4 regions of the Fictibacillus sp. Mic-4 genome follow, and region 3 is predicted to be linked to each of the others. Evidence: riboswitches for the same ligand, from Rfam matches in the RefSeq annotation. Region 3 holds a riboswitch; each other region holds the start of a gene.
What was found. A riboswitch is a leader RNA that binds a small molecule or an ion and turns the genes downstream of it on or off. The one in region 3 is predicted to bind lysine.
Positions count from the first base shown of each region.

Region 1 (5,785 bases), on a different contig from region 3:
CAAGCGCAATAACATCCTTGCCACTAATTTTCTCGCTGGCGAAAGGCACTAAAACAGAAATTGTTAAAAATAGAAGACCGAGTTCCATTCCGCGCCGTTCAACTGCCGGAAAAAAACGCTCTAATGAAGTAAGTTTCAATACTAATAATAAACTTGCCGCGGTCGCAATAATCGGAGACCTGCCAATTAAACCTATAATGATTAAAAGAACGAGCGCAAATTCTCCTGACAATATATGCATTGATCACAACCCCTGTCCATATCCTCTCTTCACATTTATGAAGATACAGAAGGAAGTATTCTATTTTCTTTGACAAAGGGGACAATATTTAATCGATTTAATCTTCCTGCGAATTGGATATCGTCTATATAATTTTTTGAAACTAATCGTCTTCCGGTTGTTGTTGTTAATAAACGTTCAGGCAGCTGATTGGCTAACTGAAGATAAGAGGCTTCCAGCATTTCGGAAAAATCGCAAACGTGAACGGGATCCGTCCTTTTCTTTAGCAAGTGAATCATGTATCCCGCGGCAAGGCCATCTTCTAAAGCAAATTCACCTCGTGTCCCCGCACAGCAAATCGTAATATCACATGAAAAAGCAAGCGCTTTTTTAGCGCAACTGGATGCATTAAGAAAGGATCCGATCAACACATGATCAGCCAATTCAGCTTTTTTTATCGTTTTTGTTCCATTCGTCGTCATAAGAATTAAACTTTCTCCGTCATGCCTCTTTTTACATATCTCTGTAGGCGAATTGTTGTAATCAAAGCCTTTTCTTTTTTCACAATGCCTCTCTCCGGCTAAAATGGTATTTTCACTTTTTAACGATAAGGCCTCTTGCTCAGTTTCAACCGTGATAACAGTAGAAAAACCAGCATCGAACGCAGCAGCAATTGTCGTTGACGCTCTGAGTACATCAATGACAATGACCGTTTGACCGGCTAGCCGTCCGGACTCTATATCTTCGTGCGTTGGGATGGTCCGAATGATCAAATATCCCACTCCTTTGCTCAATTTAGTCTGTTATTATGTATACCGTTTCAACTGAAAAAAATGGCTTTCCTCTAATGTAAAAAAGAAAATCTTTAGCAAGTGTGCTCCGTTTTTGATAAACTGGGAAAGAAAGGGGAATGAACGTGTATCCAAAAGCACTCATTGATTACCTTACCTATTTTCATGGGAACAGAGACTATTTTGAATGCCATGAAGTACTTGAAGAACATTGGAAAAACGAAGGTGCACAAAATAGCGTTTGGGTCGGCCTTATTCAAATTGCGGTCTCTCTTTATCATCAGCGCCGCGGAAACAAAACCGGTGCTCTTCGCATGATAAAGAGCGCTATTCGTATTCTTTCCAATCAAAAGGAAGAGCTCTCCCGTTATGGCTTACATTACGAGGCCTTAATGGAATTGCTAACGAAAAGGGACATCGAAATTGAAAACGACGAGGTATATTCCGACATGAATTTACCCCTTTTAGATCTTGGTTTACGAAAAGAATGTGAAAGAATACTTCAACAAACCGGACTTCGATGGGGCTCTGAAAGTGATTTCAATAATAAATACATTATCCATAAACATAAGCTAAGAGACCGTACAGATGTGATTGAAGAAAGGCTAAAGCAGAAAAAACAAAAAGCAGACAGGAGAATACCCTAAAAAAGAGGATATCCTGATTTCAGGGTATCCTCTTCTCACTTTTACTCATCAAATACGACGACTTTCTCCATTGTATCGCCGTTTCTCATGTTTAGCACCGTGTCCATTCCTGAAGTCACCTGGCCAAAAACGGTATGAACGCCGTTTAAATGAGGTTGAGCTTCATGAACGATGAAAAATTGGCTTCCCCCGGTATCTTTTCCTGCATGAGCCATAGAAAGAGCGCCTGGAACATGTTTGTGCGGATTTCCTTCTGTTTCGCATTTAATTGTATAACCCGGTCCGCCAGTTCCTGTTCCGTGAGGGCAACCACCTTGACTTACAAAGCCCGGAATCACGCGGTGGAAAGTAAGACCATTGTAGAATCCTTCATTTGCTAATTTCTCAAAATTGGCGACCGTCCCCGGTGCTTCGTTAGGAAATAATTCGAATTCGATTTTATCTCCATCAAGCATTAGTATGTATCCTTTTTTAGCCATAATTACATCTCTCCTTTGTAATAGATCTTCTCTATCATACCATAAAATAGCCAAAGGCAAAAAAGAGACAACATCTATTGTCTCTTTTTTAACTTTAAACAAGCGCACCTTTTCTTAAAGGAACATCTTGCTGGATAATGTTTTCATATGTTTCTCGTTTGACGACGATCTGTTCTTCTCCGTTTTCTACAAAAACAACAGCCGGTCTTGGCAGTCGATTGTAATTGTTGGCCATCGAATAACCGTATGCGCCCGTGCAAAAAACAGCTAAAATATCATTTGCTTCCACTTCAGGCAATTTCAAATCCCAAATGAGCATATCACCTGATTCACAGCACTTTCCAGCGATTGAGACGGTCTTCGTGTATGGGGCAAACGCTTTATTTGCAACCATAGCTTCATAACGAGCCTGATATAACGCCGGACGAATATTGTCGCTCATTCCTCCATCGACTGAGACGTAATGGCGGACTTCCGGAATGTCCTTTTGCGAACCGATGGAATAAATTGTCGTTCCGGCGTCCCCGACAAGCGATCTTCCTGGTTCGATCCATATTTCCGGACATTCTGCCCCTAATTTTTTTGTATGCTTTTTCACTTCTTGAACCATCGCATCGATATACACACGCGGCTCAAGCGGTTGGTCTTCAGACGTATATCGTATGCCGAATCCGCCACCTAAATTAAGCACTTCCGGAAAGTAAGAGTGCTGACTATGCCAGCGGGCCAAATAGTCAAATAATTTTTCAATCGCTAAAACAAATCCTGTCGTTTCAAAGATTTGCGAGCCAATATGGCAATGAATTCCTGCCAGATGAAGGCGTTTTGAGTGTTTTAGAGCATATAGCATCGCTTCTTCTGCCTGTCCATTTTGCAAATCAAAGCCAAATTTCGAATCTTCCTGTCCAGTTAAAATATATTCATGGGTATGTGCTTCAATGCCCGGGGTCACTCTGAGCAAAATTTGCGTCTTCTTATCATATCTTTCACAAAGCTCATGGAGCATCGATAGTTCGTGAAAATTATCGACAACAAAACAGCCGATATTCTCTTTTAACGCAAACTCCAATTCTGCATAACTTTTATTGTTGCCATGAAAATGGATTTTTTCCGTCGGGAATCCCGCATGGATCGCTGTATAAAGTTCTCCACCGGATACAACGTCAAGGCTAAGCCCTTCTTCTTCCATTAGTTGAACCATCGCAATGCAAGAAAACGCTTTGCTTGCATACGCCACTTGCGCTGTAACGCCATGAACCTGGAAAGCTTCTTTAAACGCTCTTGCCCTCTGTCTTATTAGCGCAACATCATATATATATAAAGGCGTACCGTATTTTTTTGCCAATTCAATTGTATCTACTGACCCAATCGTTAAATGCCCTTTTTCATTAATCAAACTTGTTCCATGTAAAAACATTGACCAATCTCCTCTCCGAAAATATAGAGATTCAATCCGACGAAAAATGAAAAGACAGCTAATGCCAAAAAAGGTACATTAACTGTCTTGAACCCGTACCCTCATTGTCGGAATAGCTCTCCACTACGTAATTTGTAGTGACAGTCCGTTGCCTATTTGACAACGACCCAGCATAAAATGGCATGGACCCATTTTACACTTCGGCAAATTGACCTTTCCGATTACTTCATCGTGTCCATTCACTTCATAATCGTACTCATTCGCTTTGCGCCTCTACCCCATTGCGAAGAATGAGGCATATTTAATTATTATGAAAAACTTTAACATACATTCCCCTAATTGTGCAAGGCTTAATTTGATGTTCTTTTCGGATTTTGCGGATGTAAAATACTTGGCCTCATTTTTGTCATCGGTACGGCCACCCGCATAATAATTGTAAGCAGCGCCTTCGCGTTAAATGGCATAAACGGCCATAAATACGGTGTATTTAAATTTTTCATATTCGCAATAAAAATAATAAACAGCGTCAAGCCAATAACATAGCCCGGAACGTGGAAAATCGCGACAAGTAAAAGCAGCAATATCCGAAAAAGATCATTCGCCAATCCTAATTCCACACTTGGAGTGACAAACGTTCCGATGGCTGAAACAGAACTGTATAAAATGACTTCAGGAACGAAAACTCCGACACTGATGGCGATTTGTCCAATGAGCACTGCCGCAACTAATCCCATGGAAGTAGCAAGGGCATTTGGAGTATGGATGGCCGCAAGCCGCAATAAATGAATTCCGACTTCAGCTAATAATAACTGAAGAAAGATCGGCAAATGGCCGTGTTTGTTTGGACCGATAAATTCCAGGCCTTTTGGAAGCAAATGCGGATCCTGCACATATAAATACCAGAGTGGAACAAGCATGATGGCAGCAAGGATGCCGATAAAACGAAACCATCTTTCAAATGCCCCGGTCAGCGGAGTTTGACGGAACTCCTCCGCGTGCTGAACATGGTGAAAATAAGTCGTCGGGGTGATTAAAACGCTTGGGGACGTATCAACCATCACAAGCACGTGCCCTTCTAAAAGGTGCTGAACGGCAACGTCGGGACGTTCAGTATAACGGGCCATTGGAAATGGATTGAATCCTTGCTTGACAAGATATTCTTCAATCGTCTTGTCCGCCATTGGAATACCGTCGATGCTAATTGTGCTTATTTCTTTTTTAATCAATTTTATTAATCCGGGATCTGCAACATCTTTTAAATAGGAAATACAAATATCCGTTTTTGACCGTTCCCCAACCTGTACAATTTCATTTCGAAGCCTTTCATCTCTTAGCCTTCTTCTCGTTAATGCTGTATTGATGATAATATTTTCGGTGTACCCGTCCCTTGACCCCCTGACAACTTTTTCTGTATCCGGTTCTTCCGGATTCCTACCAGGGTAACTACGGACATCAACAATAAATACTTCATCCTCGCCATCTACAAAAATAAGGATTAATCCGGAGAGCAATCGATCAACCGCTTCATCCATATTATCCGTCAGTTCTACTTGTTCATGAGTAATATGATTATGTATGACCTCTTTTACACTATGGGGACTTTTATGCTGGTTGTTCATTAGCATAAATTCCCTCATAATTTGAATGATATAAGTCGTATCGCAAAGCCCGTTGCAATAATAGAGCTGCACTTTTGTTTTCAGCAAAAGCAATTTGCGAACGCCGACATCAAAGGTTTCCCCTATTCCGAGCCGTTTTTTCAACAGTTCTTCATTTTCTTCAATTTTCTTGCTGATTGGTATTTTTGCTTTCTTTTGTGCCACTTACGCCACTCCTTTCTAATATCATTTGGATTGCCTGGGTCGTGATCGGTGCTCCTTTTTCTACTGAATCATACCCGGCCATTTTACCTATATCGCCAACACCGATGACAATAGGCAAATCTAATTCATCGAGAATATATACGGTGTCTCCGTTAATTCTTCCCATTTCTAAATCGGGCAAACCGCTTTTATCAATTCCGTATTCGGTTAAATTACCATAACGATCGATACTGAAATCTACCTTTGTCCATTCGGCATAATGGGTTTTCGAAGCCACGGCGACCGCACCGAGAACTTCTATTTGTGGGTGGCGGCAAATGTCACGCATCGCTCGCTCGCCTGGCCCCTCCCCTTTTTGTCCACAATCATCAAATAAGACAAGCACAGGGTCATACGGAGTCTCTTGAA
Region 1 covers NZ_JBBHZM010000005.1:1,687-7,471, forward strand. Annotated here, with positions in the region: gene WD019_RS05655 (DUF441 domain-containing protein) at 1-235, opposite strand, end outside; gene WD019_RS05660 (2-phosphosulfolactate phosphatase) at 277-993, opposite strand; gene WD019_RS05665 (DUF309 domain-containing protein) at 1,137-1,658, shown strand; gene WD019_RS05670 (peptidylprolyl isomerase) at 1,700-2,137, opposite strand; gene lysA (diaminopimelate decarboxylase) at 2,232-3,554, opposite strand; lysine riboswitch at 3,660-3,838, opposite strand; gene WD019_RS05680 (spore germination protein) at 3,905-5,377, opposite strand; gene WD019_RS05685 (stage V sporulation protein AE) at 5,334-5,785, opposite strand, start outside.
Region 1: another riboswitch for lysine. It lies ahead of lysA (diaminopimelate decarboxylase); the one in region 3 lies ahead of dapA (4-hydroxy-tetrahydrodipicolinate synthase).

Region 2 (5,785 bases), on a different contig from region 3:
TTTATCAAGTAGATGCCAGCAGCAAAGAAAGTGTTGCCTCTATTTTGAATGGCATCGACGTACTGCTTCATGCAGGGATTCCGAAATTTAATTATACGGTAATGCAGGCGTGTATCGATACAAAAACCCATTATATTGATATGGCTTCCGATAGCCCGGACGACCTACTATCTCAACTGGATTGGGGTGATAAATTTAAAAAAGCGGGAATTTTAGGCATTATGGGGTTAGGCTGTGACCCTGGATTTTCAAATATTGCGGCAAGATATGCAGCGGATCAACTGGATACAGTTAAATCCATTACGATTCTTGATGGAGATAATTCTAAAGTGGACTATGAAGGCTTTTGCACCTATTTTAGCCCACAAACGGCCATTCAGGAATGTCTGGCAAGACCAAATTATTGGACCGCAAAAGATGGAATGAAATATTATCCGACACCATTTGCGAATAAGGATGAGTTTGAATTTCCAGACCCAATTGGCTGGTTAGATTGCTATGTGGTAGAACATGAGGAACCTACAACCCTTGGTCAGTCAATCGGGAAAGGATGTGAATATGTAGAGTTCCGGTATGCGCTTCACCCGGATTTTGTAAACACCCTTAAAGTTTTACGTTTTTTAGGGCTTGATAGTGATGAACCCATTCAAGTAGGAGGGGTGAACGTAATTCCGCGTGATGTTGTCGTAACAACAATGCCGAAACCTGCTGAACTTGCCGGAAAAATCCATGGCTATTCATGCGTTGGTGCGAATGTGAAAGGGGCGAAAAATGGTGAAAACGTTGAATTATTTGTCTATACAATCGCGAATCACGATGTAATCTTTGAAAAGGCGGGCTTTCAAGCAACAGTCTGGCAAACCGGCGTTCCACCCGTTGTTGCTGTTGACATGATGGCTGAAGGACTTTTAAATGAAACTGGATGCATTCCACCCGAGAAGATTGCCCCCGTTCCTTTTCTTAAGCGCTTAAAGGCAAGAGGCATGGAATGGTATGTGATAAAGAAAACGAGTCCAATTTTGATGGCTTGAAAATAAAAATGAAATAACACCACCCGTGATCATGATAACGGGTGGTGTTCTCTGCGCTTGACCCTGTCAATTGGGCATTAACGGGCTTTCGATTTAAAATTCACATTGATCAAGTGGAACGACTTTAGTTTTTTTAACGAATTTATATCCAAGCCAAACGATAATGAATAGCGGCAATCCGATATAGGAAACAAGTACACTGTACCAATCAATTGAACCACCCATAAAGGCGGAATAGTTTTGACCTAAAATGACAACGAGACAAAGCGCAAAAGCGAATAATGGACCGAACGGGAACCACTTTGCTTTATATGGCAATGCATTTATATCGAGTCCCCGGGCGACATACGCTTTCCGGAATCTGTAATGGCTGATCGCAATCCCGAGCCAGGCGATAAATCCAGACATGCCGGAAGCGTTTAACAACCATGTATAAACAACCCCGTCGCCAAATAACGATGCTAAAAATGCCACGCAACCTACGAGTGAAGTAACGATCAATGCATTGACCGGAACACCGCGGTTGTTTAATTTAGCAAGAAACTTGGGCGCTTTTCCTTCCCGGGCCAAATCCCAGAGCATCCGGGTTGAAGCATACATCCCGGAGTTTCCCGCAGATAAAACCGCCGTTAAAATAACCGCATTCATAACAGAAGCAGCGAAAGCAATTCCCGCTTTATCAAACACGAGCGTAAAGGGGCTTACTGTTACATCGCTGTTGGCGAGGTTGCCATTTGTATAAGGGATTAATAAGCTAATAACGAAAATGGCCAATACATAAAACAACAAAATACGCCAGAACACTTGACGAACAGCCCGCGGGATATTTTGACGGGGGTCGTCACTTTCACCGGCAGCTACGCCAAGCAGCTCCGTTCCTTGGAATGAAAATCCTGCCGCCATAAATATGCCGAGAGTTGCCATGAATCCACCGTGAAACGGCGCATCTCCTACGGTGAAGTTTTTAAACCCGATCGCATCTCCGTTCATAATTCCAAAAATCATAAGGAAACCAACGATTAAAAAGACGATCACAGTAATTACTTTTATGATCGAAAACCAATATTCCGCTTCTCCAAACCCTTTAACGGATAAAAAGTTTAATAAAAACATAATAACTAAAAAGAGACCGCTCCAGAGAAGAGAGGGGCTATGCGGAAACCAGAACTTCATGATCATCGTAACAGCCGATAATTCAGCAGCTATGGTAATTGCCCAGTTATACCAATAATTCCACCCTAATGCAAACCCGAGAGAAGGATCGACAAATTTTGTTGCATATGTGCTGAAAGAACCGGCAACCGGCATGTATGCTGCCATTTCCGCAAGGCTTGTCATTAAGAAATAAACCATAATTCCTATCGCAATATACGCGAGAAGAGCTCCTCCAGGACCGGCCGAGTGAATCGCGCCTCCGCTTGCGAGGAATAACCCCGTACCAATCGTCCCCCCGAGTGAAATCATTGTTAAATGCCGTGACTTCAAATTCCGTTTTAATTCTGTTTTTTCGCTGGCAGTTGGATGATCTGCCAGATTTCTTGCTGCGCTTTGCATAAAATAACACTCCTCTTTCGTTTATTTGGAAGGAGTGGGAAATAAAAAAACCGCCGAAAGGAATCGACGGTTGTCTAATCTACCCGAATCATGCACCTTCCGTAAGATAGCGCACCACGTTTGATTGGATTACAAACGCGGCAGTTCTGTTCCTATTCGGAAACAGCCCCAGCTTAAGCCCCCAGAGATGGACTTAAACTTCGGCAGCTTTTCCTTTCAGATGGAGTCATTGACGTTCTCTGCATCTCGTCCCTCTTACTCATAAAAGCCGCGACCTCTACCTCATCGGATTGATGAGGATTTTAATCTGTATTCATTTAATAAGACATTTTTATTATAAATGATTCGACATGATCAGACAATAGTTTTCTAAAGAATACTTCTTGTATGGAATTAACAATGTTTTACATTGTTTTCATTGTGAATTAATAAACATGCGATAGCATAAAGTAAGCAAAATGAAGGGAGAACGAAAAATGAAAGTGAGTCCAAAAAGAATAAAAAGTACAATTTTTTCATTAACTTTTGCTTCCGCCATTGCTTCTATATCTATTCCTTCATCTTTAAATCCTTCAATAACTCTGGCGAAAATGAATGAAGCACCCACAACACGGCATATTAAAGAGCTCCCCCTCGGAAAATCCGGACTCCCGGAAAAGCGAGTAATTAAACAGCTCACTGAAGGTGTTACGTTCATTTCCATTGAAAGAGGCAAGAAATCGAACAACGAATATTATACGGTGGACATTGGCTTTTTCAATAAAAAAACGGATGCGGCTATGATGATTGAAGACTTAAAAAACAAAGGGTATGACACTTATTTACATACGATTAAAAATGATTCAACCAACGATGTGAAACATCACAAATTAGGCTATTTAGTTCGAGTCGGCAAGTTCCCGGCGGAAAAGGAAGCTAACAATTTAAATAAAAAATTAAAGTCTGACGGCTTTTTAAATGCAAAAGTTACATACACTGGATTTGATAGTCCAAGGACAACCGGCCTGTGGTCCATTCATGTAATAGAGATTGATCGCCACCGATTTAAAGGCACTATTTCAACTTCTCTGGCAATGGACAAGGTTGAAGGAAAAGAAACCGTTTCAAGTATGGCGAAGCGAACACAATCGATAGCGGCGACCAACGGCGGCTATTTTGTGATGGATGCCAAAGACGGGACTCCAGGCGACCTGGCGGGAATTTCAGTCCATAAAGGACAACTTGTAAGCGAAGCCGTTAACTCCCGCACAAGCTTTATTTTACCGAATGCTAAGAATAACGCATCAATTTCAAAAGTGTCTACTCATTTGAGCATTCAATCATCAGATGGAGCGAAAAGAGAACTGGACGGGATGAACAGGCAACCTGGATTTATTCGAAGCTGCGGGGGCGTTGGCGGCGATCTTCCGACACAGCTTCCCATGCATGATTTTACTTGTAAGGATGACAGTGAACTCATCGAGTTCGATCCGATATTTGGGAGGAGTACACCAGAGGGCAAAGGTGTTGAAGCCGTATTGAATGCTGAAGGAAATGTCGTTGAGGTCAGAGAACAACGAGGGGGGCCGATCCCGTTCAATGGGTCTGTAATAGCAGGAACGAATGAAGCGGCCCTATGGTTGAAAAAACATGCCAAACGAGGAATGAGGCTAACTACTAAACACTACCTTTATGTTGATGGCAAACCATATGCCGCAGGAAAAGGAGCAAACATTGTCAATGGCGGGCCCCGTTTGTTGAAAAATGGGGAAATTTTTGTTAATGCGGAACAGGAAGGCTTTCATGCCAATGAAGAATTTTTCTACCATTTCGGGATCACACGTCACCCACGGACGATGGCCGGTATCAAAGCAAATGGAAATATATTGTTAGTCACTGTTGATGGAAGGAATCCGGAGCGAAGTGTAGGGACCAGTTTTAAAGAAAGTGCAAAAATAATGAAAGCATTAGGAGCTAAAGAGGCATTAAATTTGGACGGTGGAGGATCAACCGCTATGGCAGTTGGCGGAAAGCTCATTTCTCATCCGTCAGATGCCGCGGGTGAACGGCCGGTCGGTGATTCGATTACGATATTGCCTAAATAAATATTCTATTCATTTATCCCATTGAGTAACTTTACCCAATGGGATTTTTTATTTAAATAAGCTATTAAAGTAGCATTTTTAATGGTACGATAAAAAAGAAAATTCAATTATTTCCAATATTAAAGAGGTGTTGATGATGAATCCATTATTGCCGAAAATATTTCAACTTGAGGAAACAACGATCAACAATATTCAAGAAGCGTTTCAGAATGGAAATTTAACATCAAAAGAATTGGTCTGCATGTATATGGAACGGATATCCCTTTATGATGGGCAAGGTCCAGGCCTTAACACGATTCTTGAGTTGAATCCAGATAGCATACATATCGCCGAAGCGTTGGATGAAGAAAGAAAACGAAAGGGGGCGAGAAGCCCGCTTCACGGGATACCCGTTCTTATTAAAGACAATATCGATACGAATGATAAAATGCATACAAGTGCCGGGTCTCTCGCCTTAAAAAATGCCTATGCTGCACGAGATGCATTCATTGTAAAAAAGCTTCGTGAAGCAGGTGCGGTCATTCTTGGAAAAACAAACATGACGGAATGGGCGAACTTTATGACCGAAAATATGACGAACGGATACAGTTCGCGTGGAGGCCAGGTGCTGAATCCGTATGGCCCGGGAACTTTCGATGTGAGCGGTTCAAGTTCCGGTTCTGGAGCAGCCATTGCAGCTAATCTTGCGACGGTAGCAGTCGGAACAGAAACGTCAGGATCTATTTTATGCCCGTCATACGCAAACAATATTGTCGGCATTAAGCCAACAGTCGGCTTGCTTTCAAGAGCGGGGATCATTCCGATTTCAAACAGCCAGGATACAGCTGGCCCAATGGCAAGAACGGTGACAGATGCCGCCATTTTACTCGGCATTCTTGCAGGAGCGGATGAAGAGGACCCGGCTACTTTGAAATCAATCGAAAAAGCAAAAAACGATTATACGGCCTATTTGGATAAAGGAGGCTTAAAAGGGGCGCGTATCGGATTTGCTAAAAAACGTTATTTGAAAATGCTATCGAACTCACAACAACAAATTATGGAAAATGCGATTTCGATTATGGAGCAGCGAGGCGCGACGATTATTGAATTAAATGAAACGTCGCCGTTGGAACATGA
Region 2 covers NZ_JBBHZM010000057.1:550-6,334, reverse strand. Annotated here, with positions in the region: gene WD019_RS20320 (saccharopine dehydrogenase family protein) at 1-1,031, shown strand, start outside; gene WD019_RS20315 (amino acid permease) at 1,125-2,585, opposite strand; lysine riboswitch at 2,685-2,873, opposite strand; gene WD019_RS20310 (phosphodiester glycosidase family protein) at 3,062-4,669, shown strand; gene WD019_RS20305 (amidase) at 4,803-5,785, shown strand, end outside.
Region 2: another riboswitch for lysine. It lies ahead of WD019_RS20315 (amino acid permease); the one in region 3 lies ahead of dapA (4-hydroxy-tetrahydrodipicolinate synthase).

Region 3 (5,785 bases):
ATGGGACCGCAGGCTATGGAACCTCCCGTTTGCCATTTTTGTACCTGTGCTGAGCATCCTTATCGGACTTCTATTCGGTCTTGTTTCCGGATATTTTTGGCAAAGACAGTTACGTTTCGTTGAAGACTCTTTGAGTGAGTTGGAACAAGGGAAGCAATCAGAATTTGACCGAGAGGCAAAGCTTGAGGAATTCGATTCACTATTTTCTCAAATTGAAAAGATAAAGAAGCATCTTGCCGAGCAAACTAAGGTCTCTCAAAAAATGGCGAACGAAAAAGCGGAGGTTCTTGAAAAACGGATACAAGAAATTGTTTCTGAGGAGCGCAACCGCCTGGCAAGGGAACTGCATGATTCCGTCAGCCAGCAGCTCTTTGCGGCTTCCATGCTTATGTCCACGATTACTGAATCAAGACCGCTCTCGGATGACCGTGAGACGAAGCAGCTTAAATTAGTGGAAGAAATGATTCAACAATCACAGCTGGAAATGCGGGCCCTGCTCCTTCATCTTCGCCCCGTTGCGTTAAAAGGAAAATCGCTTCAAGAAGGCATTCAGGAGCTTTTAATTGAGCTGCAGCAAAAAGTCCCGATGAACATTCAATGGAAGGTTGAAAAAATGGCGCTTGACAAAGGGATTGAAGACCATTTATTCCGCATTCTTCAGGAATCCGTCTCCAACACATTACGACATGCGAAAGCGACTTCATTGGACGTTCTTCTAATCAAGCGCGATCAATTTGTCATTATGCGCATCTCCGATGACGGCATCGGCTTTAATGTAGAACAAACAAAAACGGGGTCTTATGGGTTGCAAAACATGCATGAACGCGCCGCGGAAATTGGTGGAACACTAAAAATCATCAGCGTTGTTAATAAAGGGACCCGCCTGGAGGTCAAAGTCCCAATGATAAAGGAGGAGGACAATGATTAAAGTGTTATTTGTCGATGATCACGAGATGGTGAGGATTGGCGTCTCTTCCTATTTATCCGCTCAGCCGGACATTGAAGTCATCGGCGAAGCCGACAATGGAAAAACGGCGGTCGAACTCGCTTTAAGCTTGCGTCCGGATATTATTTTGATGGATTTAGTCATGGAGGAGATGGACGGCATTGAAGCAACGAAGCAAATTATCGAACAATGGCCGGATGCAAAAATCATCATAGTCACCAGCTTTTTAGATGATGAAAAGGTGTATCCTGCGATTGAGGCAGGTGCGATGAGCTATATGCTGAAAACATCGAAAGCGAGCGAAATCGCCAGAGCGATCCGCTCTACTTACCATGGCCAATCTGTATTGGAGCCGGAAGTGACCGGCAAAATGATGACGAAAATGCGGCAAAAAGAGCGGCGATTGCCCCATGAGGAACTGACAAAACGTGAAATGGAAGTTTTGCTTCTCATGGCCGAAGGAAAAACGAACCAGGAAATTGCAGATGATCTTTTTATCGCATTAAAGACTGTGAAAGTCCATGTCAGTAACATTTTAAGCAAGCTGAATGTTCAAGACCGGACACAGGCAGTCATTTATGCTTTCAAGCATTCGCTAGCGGACTGATTGTTAATTTATCCTTGCAAGATAAGGAATCTCTTGTTATAGTAAAACAAATTGAATCATTTCTTTTCTTCAATACGATTGAAGTGAGGATAGAGGAGCAAAGACCATTAGTACACAATACGAGGAGAATGAGAGCCAATGACGATTGTGGAAAGGGGAATTTGCCGAAGCGGAAAAGAATCTCATTTTCTTGAAGCTGGTTCTGCTATTGAATAAATACAGAACTGTCATATAGGAAACTATATGGAGGGCTATCTCATGCATGGTGACGAATGGACCAATTTTGTTCCTATTGCAACAGCGAATCCCTCGTTGTTGCTTTTTTGCGTTTGCAAATAGATGGCCCTGATCCCTCAAGCTTATAAAAAACTATATAAGGGTGTGAAACTATGAATTTTGGCCAAGTTTTAACAGCGATGGTCACTCCATTTGATCAAAATGGTGAAGTGGATTTTAACGCCGTGAGGACTTTAGTTCATCATTTAATTGATAATGGTTCTGATGGATTAGTTGTGGCCGGGACAACCGGGGAGTCTCCTACATTGACGCTGGAAGAGAAAGTTGAGTTATTTAAAGTTACAGTAGAAGCGGCTGGCGGAAAGGTTCCGGTCATTGCCGGCACTGGATCAAATAATACGAAAGCTTCCATCAGCTTAACAAAGAAAGCGGAAGAAGCGGGAGCAGACGGCATTATGCTCGTTGCCCCATACTATAATAAACCGTCTCAAGAAGGATTATATCAGCACTTTAAAGCGATTGCCGAATCAACGCCATTGCCTGTCATGCTTTATAACATCCCGGGTCGAAGTGTTGTCAATATGTCGGTAGAAACGGTCATCCGCCTTTCTGAAATCGACAATATTGTCGCAATCAAAGAAGCGAGCGGCGACCTGGATGCCATGGCGCAGATGATTGAAAAAACGCCAGATGATTTCACATTGTACAGTGGCGATGATGGATTAACCTTGCCGGTGCTTTCGATTGGTGGAGCAGGCGTCGTTTCGGTGGCGTCACACATCATTGGCAATGAAATGCAAGATATGATCAATCGCTTTAGAAGCGGTGACGTGCAGGATGCTGCTTCCAAACACCGCAGCCTTCTTCCAATTATGAAAGCATTATTTGCCGCGCCAAGCCCATCGCCGGTGAAATTCGCTTTAAATGAAAGAGGAGTAAATGTTGGAGACGTCCGCTTACCACTCGTACCTTTAAACGAAGAAGAAAAAATGGCGCTACGAAACGTACTCGAGCAAATCAATTTAGAGCCTGTACGCTGAACAAGCTGCCTGAACTGTCTTCGGACAATCATCCAGCTGGTTTGGACAATAAATTTTACTGTTTAGAAAATAAATTTGGAAAATAAAATTTGCGGTATAGAAAATAAAATCTGTAATTCGGAAAATAAATTCTGCAGTTTGGAAAATGAATGATGCGGCTCGGAAAATAAACGGGTGATCCCCCGAAGTATAGACAAGATCTGCTCGAATTTGAGCCATAATTGAACAAAAAACAGCAAATATCGCTGTCAATCTGAACATTCATGCAAAGAGGATGTCCTAAAAGCAGAACTTTTGGACATCCTCTGTTTTTTACGGCATAAGGGCCAGCGGAAGCGATCTATTCTTCGTAAGAAAAAGCGCTCTTTATCCACTACGGATCGCTATTAATTCGGCCATTCGTCTTATCCGTATATCTTCCCCTTTTTAGGCTTGATCCCGTGACTTCTCTCATCCGCTGCCACCATGTTTGCTTCATGGTCTTCTTCTTTCCACCAGAGGGCTCGAGCCGGATTTTTCAAAACTTCTTTTACTTCATCCGGATCCTCAACGATCGGCTGGCATCCGCGCAATGATTTGCCCGCTGTTTCTTTGACAAAACAGGAGACAATGATGAGTCCGAAAAGACAAACAGCCATCAAGTAAAAAGCGGGGAACATGCGATTCTTCGTAATGCTGACGAGCCAGGCGATAATAAGAGGCGTCGTCCCTCCAAATAAAGAGGTTGAGACATTGTACGTAATAGCAAGTGATCCGTAGCGCACTTTCGTAAAAAATAATGAAGGTAGCGTCGCTGGAAGCGTCCCCTGGAAAGCAGCGAGCAAACCGCTAAGGAGAAGCACCCCGCAAAAAACAATAAAGCTATTGCCGTTACCGATCATCATAAAGATTGGGATGCTAAGGAGAACAATGCCAATTAAAGCTCCCTTAATAATGCGATTACGCCCAATGCGGTCGCTCCAATAGCCGAATGCAAGGATAATCGGCATTGTGATCACCATCACGATAATGAGCAACATTAATCCTTTTGTTTCTCCAAAATGAAGTTCCTGTGTTAAGTAAGCTGGCATATAAGTAAGCAGCATATAGTTCACTGTATTATAAAAGAGGACGATTCCTACGCAAATTAACAACGGTTTCCAATGGTCGGTAACAATTTCTTTAAGAGAAGCACGATGTTTTTCTTCTTCTTCGGCTTTGACCATCGCTTTAAAAGCAGGGGTTTCTTCTAGCCGGGACCGAAAATACAGCCCTATAAACCCTAAAGGGCCAGCAATTAGAAATGGAATCCGCCAACCCCAATCAACCATCCTTTCAGAGCCAAGAAGGAATGTCATCAAAGTGACCAGCGAAGCGCCTGCGCAAAAGCCAATGAGCGAGCCCACCTCTAAACCGCTCGACATAAAGCCTCGTTTTTTATCCGGCGTTGATTCTGCGATAAATGTCATGGCTCCCGCATATTCCCCTCCTGTTGAAAATCCCTGGATCAGCCTTGCCATCATCAACAAGACTGGCGCGACCGTTCCAATGGATGCGTAACTCGGAATAAGACCGATGCTTAATGTCGCAAGAGCCATCATAATTAACGTAAGAGACAGGACTTTTTTGCGCCCGAAACGATCTCCCAGCATGCCAAAAACAAGACCGCCAATCGGGCGTGAGATAAAAGCAATAGCAAAAGTCGCTAATGCATAAATCAATTGGTCGGAAGGGTCGATTTCCGGGAAGAAAACTTTTCCAATAGTAACCGCTAAATAAGAATAGAGCCCGAAGTCGAACCATTCCATAGCGTTGCCGAGCGAAGTAGCAATGACGGATTGTTTTGCAAGTTTTGTATTAACAATGGTGATATCTTCTTTTTTCAATGATTCCAATGAAGGTTCCTCCTCATTTTATTATTTGTAATCACCCTCTTGCAGTTCATTGCTCATTGTTAATCGTTCATAATTTGAAGCAAACCACTTTCGGCTCCGTCATTTCCTGGATCGCAAATTTGATTCCTTCCCTTCCAAGTCCAGACCCTTTCACGCCTCCAAATGGCATGCTGTCAATTCGGTAGTCGCTAGAGTCGTTGACCATAATCCCGCCGACATCCATCTGTTTAATCGCACGGAATGCCTTCTCGATGTTATTTGTAAAAATGCCCGCCTGTAATCCGTAATTCACATCATTCGCTTCCTGGATCGCGGTATCGAGATCTGGAACAGAATAGAGGAGGACGACCGGGCCAAAAATTTCTTCCTTTGCAATCGTGCAATCGTCAGGGACGTTTATTAAAACGGTCGGTGAATAGAAAGCGCCATTGCGCTCCCCGCCCGTCAGCAATACGGCCCCTTTTTCGATCGCTTCATTTACGAGATGTTCAACGCGAATCGCTTCTTTTTCGGTAATTAGCGGACCCATATCGGTCAGCTCCGACTGCTTATCGCCAACTCGATAGCTCCTCGTTCGTTCAACAAACGCTTGCTGAAATTCATCCATTACACTTTCCTGAACGTAAATCCGCTGTACGCCAAGGCAATTTTGCCCCGCTGCCCAGAAGGCACCGGATACGGCCGATTCAACAGCTTCCCGTAAATCGGCGTCCTCTAAAACAATAACGGGGGAGTTGGAACCAAGCTCCATCCCGATTTTCTTCATGCCCGCCTTACGTATAATTTCTTCGCCGGCTTCAAGTCCTCCCGTAAAGGAAATCATGCGCACAGCCGGATGGGTCACAAGCACATCGCCAATTTCATTCCCGTATCCTGTTACGACCGATAACACATTTGAAGGAAGGCCGGCCCGGGCAAATGCTTCCGCGAGCAATAGGCTGCTGAGCGGCGTTACCGTTGCCGGTTTGACAATGATCGCGTTTCCCGAAGCGATGGCCGGCCCGACTTTATGGGCGACAAGGTTTAATGGGTCATTGAACGGCGTGATGGCACCGATGATGCCGATCGGAAAACGGTAATA
Region 3 covers NZ_JBBHZM010000046.1:9,185-14,969, reverse strand. Annotated here, with positions in the region: gene WD019_RS19345 (sensor histidine kinase) at 1-928, shown strand, start outside; gene WD019_RS19340 (response regulator transcription factor) at 921-1,553, shown strand; lysine riboswitch at 1,636-1,815, shown strand; gene dapA (4-hydroxy-tetrahydrodipicolinate synthase) at 1,943-2,830, shown strand; gene WD019_RS19330 (MFS transporter) at 3,235-4,704, opposite strand; gene WD019_RS19325 (aldehyde dehydrogenase family protein) at 4,772-5,785, opposite strand, start outside.

Region 4 (5,785 bases), on a different contig from region 3:
TGTATGATTAATCGTTCCAAGCTCCGGATGAGTGACGATCAATAACGGCAACCGTAAATCGCAGATCAGGTCGGCAGTCATATAGACACCCTTTCGATCTTCAGCAAGTGGAACGACAAGACCCCCCGCTCCTTCAACGAATACAAAATCATTTTCCTTTTGCAGTTGATGGAACTGTTCGATTATCCGTTTGCGGTCGATCTCAATTTTTGAACGATTTGCCGCTAAGTGCGGCGAAACGGCATCTTTTAAGCAATATGTACATAATTCTTCCTGGGAATACGGCAATGCCGCCAACTGTTTATAAAATTGAACGTCTTCGGCAATAAGCTTCCCGGCGTGTTCGATTCCACCGCTTTGTATCGGTTTAAAAGGAACGGCTTTCATCCCTTCTTTTTGAATTAAAGCCGTTAAATAGGCCGTAACAACTGTTTTTCCAACGCCTGTGTCAACTCCCGTGATAAAAAGAGCGTTAGTCATTCCGTAGGCTCCTTTCTAGTATATTCTTAAACTATCGTAAAGAAAAAAAGGACTATTGTCAACTTATAAAACAATAAGGTTAACAATAGGTACAATAAAAAGTCCGGTGGTCACCGGACTTTATTTGTGAGCTACAGGCTCTCTCGCATCTAATTCAAAAACGTCGTGTAATGTTTCAATTGCTTTAATCATGAATTCCTGGTCAACAATTGTCGATACTTTAATTTCAGAAGTGCTTACCATCTTAATCATAATGCCTTGATCAGCCAATGATTTAAACATTTTTGCGGCGACTCCAGGATTGGAAATCATGCCTGATCCAACAATCGACACTTTAGCAAGCTGATCCTCGTGAACAATCGATTCAAAACCAAGCCTGTGACGATTAGTTTCCAAAACGGAAATCGTATTGTCCAATACATTTGAATCGATCGAAAATGAAATATTCATCGATTCATTCTCGTTCACATTTTGAATAATGATATCAACATTAATCCCGTTTTCCGCAAGCATTGTGAACAAATGTGAAAGAGTTGTTAACTCGTTCGGCAAGCCTTCCACCGTTACTTTTGTCACATTTCCTTCAAATGCAAGACCTCTTACGACCAATTGATTTTCCACCGTACATTCCTCCTCAACAATCGTTCCGCTTTCCATCGATAAACTTGAACGTACTTCCAGTTTTACACCATAATTTTTCGCAAATTCCACCGCTCTTGGATGCAATACCCCTGCACCTAGATTAGCCATTTCAAGCATTTCATCATATGAGATCGATTCCAGTTTTCTCGCCCCGTCAATGACTCTTGGGTCTGTTGTAAACACCCCTGTTACATCAGTAAATATATCGCATTTCTCGGCTTTCAATGCAGCAGCTAATGCGACAGCCGTCGTATCCGATCCGCCTCTTCCAAGTGTCGTTATTTCATCCGGTCCCGAAACAACTCCCTGAAAGCCGGCAACGATGACAATTTTACCTTCCTCCAATAAACGGCAAATTCGATCCGTATGAATGTTACGTATTCGCGCATTTCCAAAAACTTTCTCTGTTTCAATACCTGCCTGCCATCCTGTTAATGATACTGCTTCATACCCTTTTTCTTGAAGCGCCATCGAAAGAAGGGCAATCGTTACTTGCTCACCCGTTGATAAGAGCATATCCATTTCTCTTTGCGAAGGCTTTTGTGAAATTTCCCCCGCCAAACGAACGAGTGTATCCGTCGTTTTGCCCATTGCTGAAACGACAACGACAACACTGTGACCTTCTTCTACTGTTTGAATGACGCGATTGGCAACATTTTGAATGCGTTCTACACTGCCTACACTTGTTCCTCCAAACTTTTGCACCATTACTGCCATTACTTTCATCCTCTCTTCCCGCTCTTACTTTCCGTATTTTTTACCAATCGATCTCTTTAGAGAAAACAAAAAGCAACAATAAGGAAAAAACCTTATTGTTGCTTGAATATGCAACAGTAAGCCAGTTTTGTTTCCCCTCATGTGAGATAGTTCTCCATACACCCTTTGGGTAAGGATGCATGACAGCCCTGCACTTATTCAGATACAGGTCCAGCCTGATGAACGAAGGAGTTTCATCAAACTTCGGCAAAAATCCCCTTTCCCCCACTATCATAAGAGCTCCTTACTCTTCAAATGGGATACTGTTGGTTTTTGCTCCTCTACCATCACTTCAATTGAAGCATGGCACATATATTAAATTGGTTATAGTTTAGCAAACTTATATCCAAATTTCAATTCATTTTATGAATCTTTTTTTAACGCCTCATAAATTGTTTTTGCTATCGGCCCCGGTATTCCCGCAGCCTGAATCTCTTCTATGCTCGCTTCTTTCATTTTTTTAATCGAGCCGAAGTGTTTCAATAATGCTTTTTTACGCTTTTCGCCAACCCCGGGAATATTGTCAAGACTTGAAGAAAACATTCCCTTTGCTCGAACCTGGCGATGGAATGATATCGCAAAACGGTGAACTTCGTCCTGAATGCGCTGCAATAAATAAAATTCCTGGCTATTCCGGGGCAATGGAATAAATTTCAGGGGATCGCCCATCCACAATTGCGAGGTGCGGTGTTTATCGTCTTTGGCCAACCCTGCTACCGGAATGAACAAGTTCAGCTCATTTTCAAGAACATCTTGCGCTGCTGCGATTTGCCCTTTCCCTCCGTCGATAATGATTAAATCAGGTAATGGGCCATTTTCTTTTAACATTCTTGAATACCGTCTTCGAATGACCTCACGCATGGATGCATAGTCATCCGGACCTTCAACCGTTTTAATTTTGTATTTCCGGTATTCTCTTTTATTTGGTTTCCCATCCGTAAAGACGATCATTGCCGATACAGGGTTCGTTCCGTGAATGTTTGAATTATCAAAGGCCTCGATCCGATATGGCGGAGCGATGTTCATCTGTTTTCCAAGGTTTTGGATCGCACGAATTGTTCGGTCTTCATCCCTTTCAATAAGGGCAAATTTTTCCTCTAAAGCAAGTTTTGCATTTTTTGTCGCCAACTCGACAAGTTCTTTTTTTTGGCCTCTTTTTGGTTGAATCACCTTTATACCAAGCAATTCTTTTACTAATTCGCCATCAATTTCAGCCGGCAACAAAATTTCTTTTGGTAGCGGATAATTTTTTTGTAAATAAAATTGACCAATAAAGGTAACAACATCTTCATCGGCTTCCCCGTAAAATGGAAAAAGTGAAACATCACGTGCGATCAGTTTTCCCTGACGGATAAAAAATACTTGTACACACATCCAGCCTTTATCAAATGTATATCCAAATACATCACGGTCAATGAGATCAGCCGTCATCATCTTTTGTTTTTCCATAACAGCTTCAATGTGATGAATTTGATCCCTTAATTCTTTTGCACGCTCAAAGTTTAATTGTTCGGATGCAGCAAGCATTTTTTCCGTCAGCTCTTCTTTCACTTCCTTATACCCGCCGCCAAGAAATTTACTAATTCCTTCCACCATTTGCGCGTTTTCTTCCTTGCTTACTTCATTCACGCAAGGAGCTAAGCATTGCCCAATATGGTAATAGAGACAAACACGATCAGGGATGGTGTTGCATTTCCGCAGCGGAAAAAGCCGGTCGAGCAGTTTTTTCGTTTCTTGAGCCGCCCCGGCATTGACAAACGGCCCAAAATATTTCCCGCCGTCTTTTTTCACTTTGCGCGTATACAAAAGGCGGGGATGTTTTTCCGCGGTAATTTTTAAATAAGGATAGCTTTTATCGTCTTTGAGCATAACATTGTATTTCGGGTCATGCTTCTTGATTAAGTTCATTTCTAACAGAAGGGCTTCAATTTCCGAAGAGGTTACAATGTATTCAAAATCTTTAATTTCACTTACAAGCCGTTGTGTCTTCCCGTCGTGAGTTCCAGTAAAGTAGGAGCGGACACGATTTTTCAATACTTTTGCCTTGCCGACATAAATGATTTGGCCAAATTGATCTTTCATCAAGTAACAGCCCGGTTGTGCCGGCAAAATAGCGAGCTTTTCTTTAATCGTATTCACGCTACGCCCTCCTTTCTTCTTTCTTCTCTACCCTCCATCATAGCACGAAACACCCGTTCTTGCAGTTATGGAAAACAGAAAGAGGCGATTATCCCATAAGATGATCGCCAAACTTTACTGAATACCTCAACTAAAAATTGATCTTTAAATTGATAGATTTTTTTGGCTAAAATGCACTAACTCATCATAACCAAATAAGTGCAAAGTATTGTATTAGAATAAAATGATAGGCATTGTTTCCATGTTCGAACCATACAGCTGCTGGAAGAGGAACGGCCTCAATTTGAAATCATATTTAAACAACCTGTTACGGCAATCGGATTGTATGGAATCAAAAGAAAAGTCAAAACGCTTTATGTAACCGTAGATGAAAAAGAAGCTTTTTATGAAGATTTAGCCGCACGAATAAAAAAGTGCCCGGCATAACCGGACACTTTTTTATTTTTATTTATGTTGGTTCAAGAGTTCAACCAATTTCTCTTTTGGTTGGAAACCAACAACTTGATCGACTTTTTCTCCGTCTTTAAAAACGATTAAAGTCGGGATGCTCATAACGCCAAATTTGCTTGCTGTATCTTGATTTTCATCAACATCTAATTTCACAATTTTAACATCTGGCATTTCATTTGCAAGTTCTTCTAATACAGGTGCAATCATTTTGCAAGGTCCGCACCATGGTGCCCAGAAATCAGCAAGAACTAGTCCTTCGTTTGTTTCTGTATTGAATGTTTGATCAGTTACGTTTACAATTGCCATTTGTAAAATCCTCCTTAAAAATAGCTTTGCGGTCAATAAAATATATGTAATTTAAAGCCGCATAATCTTGCATTAGCCAAAGTATACCATCATTTTTCTTGTACTTCTATTTCTTTGCTCAACATTATCGTACCCAGATTGCGGCTTTTAAAAACTTCGATTCAAATGATCGGCACAATTAAACAACTTGCATTCCCATGTTTTATCATTCAACGTTACAATGCTGACCGATGTATTGTGAAGAGGTTCGTCACTTACCCCTTGTTCAATTAAAACATTTAATAGTTTTTTTATAAACGCGCCATGACTGACAACGATAATTTTTTCACCCGGATATTGTTCTGCCACCTCACAAACGAATTCCATCCCTCTTTTTAAAACTTCCTCATCTTTTTCGATACCGTGATCGAGCTCCCGCCAATTGGCTCCCCACTTTGCTTCACGTTCCTGATGGTTCGTTCCTTCCAACCGGCCATAACTAATTTCACGAAGCCGACCGTCGGTACTAAACGGAATGTGCAATGTATTTGCTATCGTTTCACCTGTTTCTCTTGCCCGTGATAAATCGCTCGAAATGACCTTATCCCAATGTTCATTTTTAAAACGGTTGGCGAGTTTTAGTGCCTGTTCTTTTCCTTCGCTATTCAGCGGTATGTCAAGCGTTCCCTGCGCCCGTTGTTCCTTATTCCAGTCTGTCACACCATGTCGTACAAATGCGATCATCGTCATCCCTATTACCACCTCTTTTTCATCATCTTATACGATAATGATGAATTAGAAAAACAATTGGCTCAATCGGTTAGATTGAGCCAGTGTCATTTAGGATTTAACTAATACTTTCTTGAATTCCTCTGTAAGCAACGGAACAACTTCGAACAAATCTCCGACAATTCCATAGTCCGCAACCTGGAAAATGCTCGCTTCAGGATCTTTATTAATCGCTACAATCACTTTTGAATTGGACATGCCGGCAAGATGCTGAATCGCGCCTGAAATACCGCAAGCAATATAA
Region 4 covers NZ_JBBHZM010000003.1:134,473-140,257, reverse strand. Annotated here, with positions in the region: gene bioD (dethiobiotin synthase) at 1-480, opposite strand, end outside; gene WD019_RS04440 (aspartate kinase) at 601-1,839, opposite strand; lysine riboswitch at 1,979-2,170, opposite strand; gene uvrC (excinuclease ABC subunit UvrC) at 2,242-4,017, opposite strand; gene trxA (thioredoxin) at 4,462-4,773, opposite strand; gene WD019_RS04425 (histidine phosphatase family protein) at 4,921-5,502, opposite strand; gene WD019_RS04420 (electron transfer flavoprotein subunit alpha/FixB family protein) at 5,593-5,785, opposite strand, start outside.
Region 4: another riboswitch for lysine. It lies ahead of WD019_RS04440 (aspartate kinase); the one in region 3 lies ahead of dapA (4-hydroxy-tetrahydrodipicolinate synthase).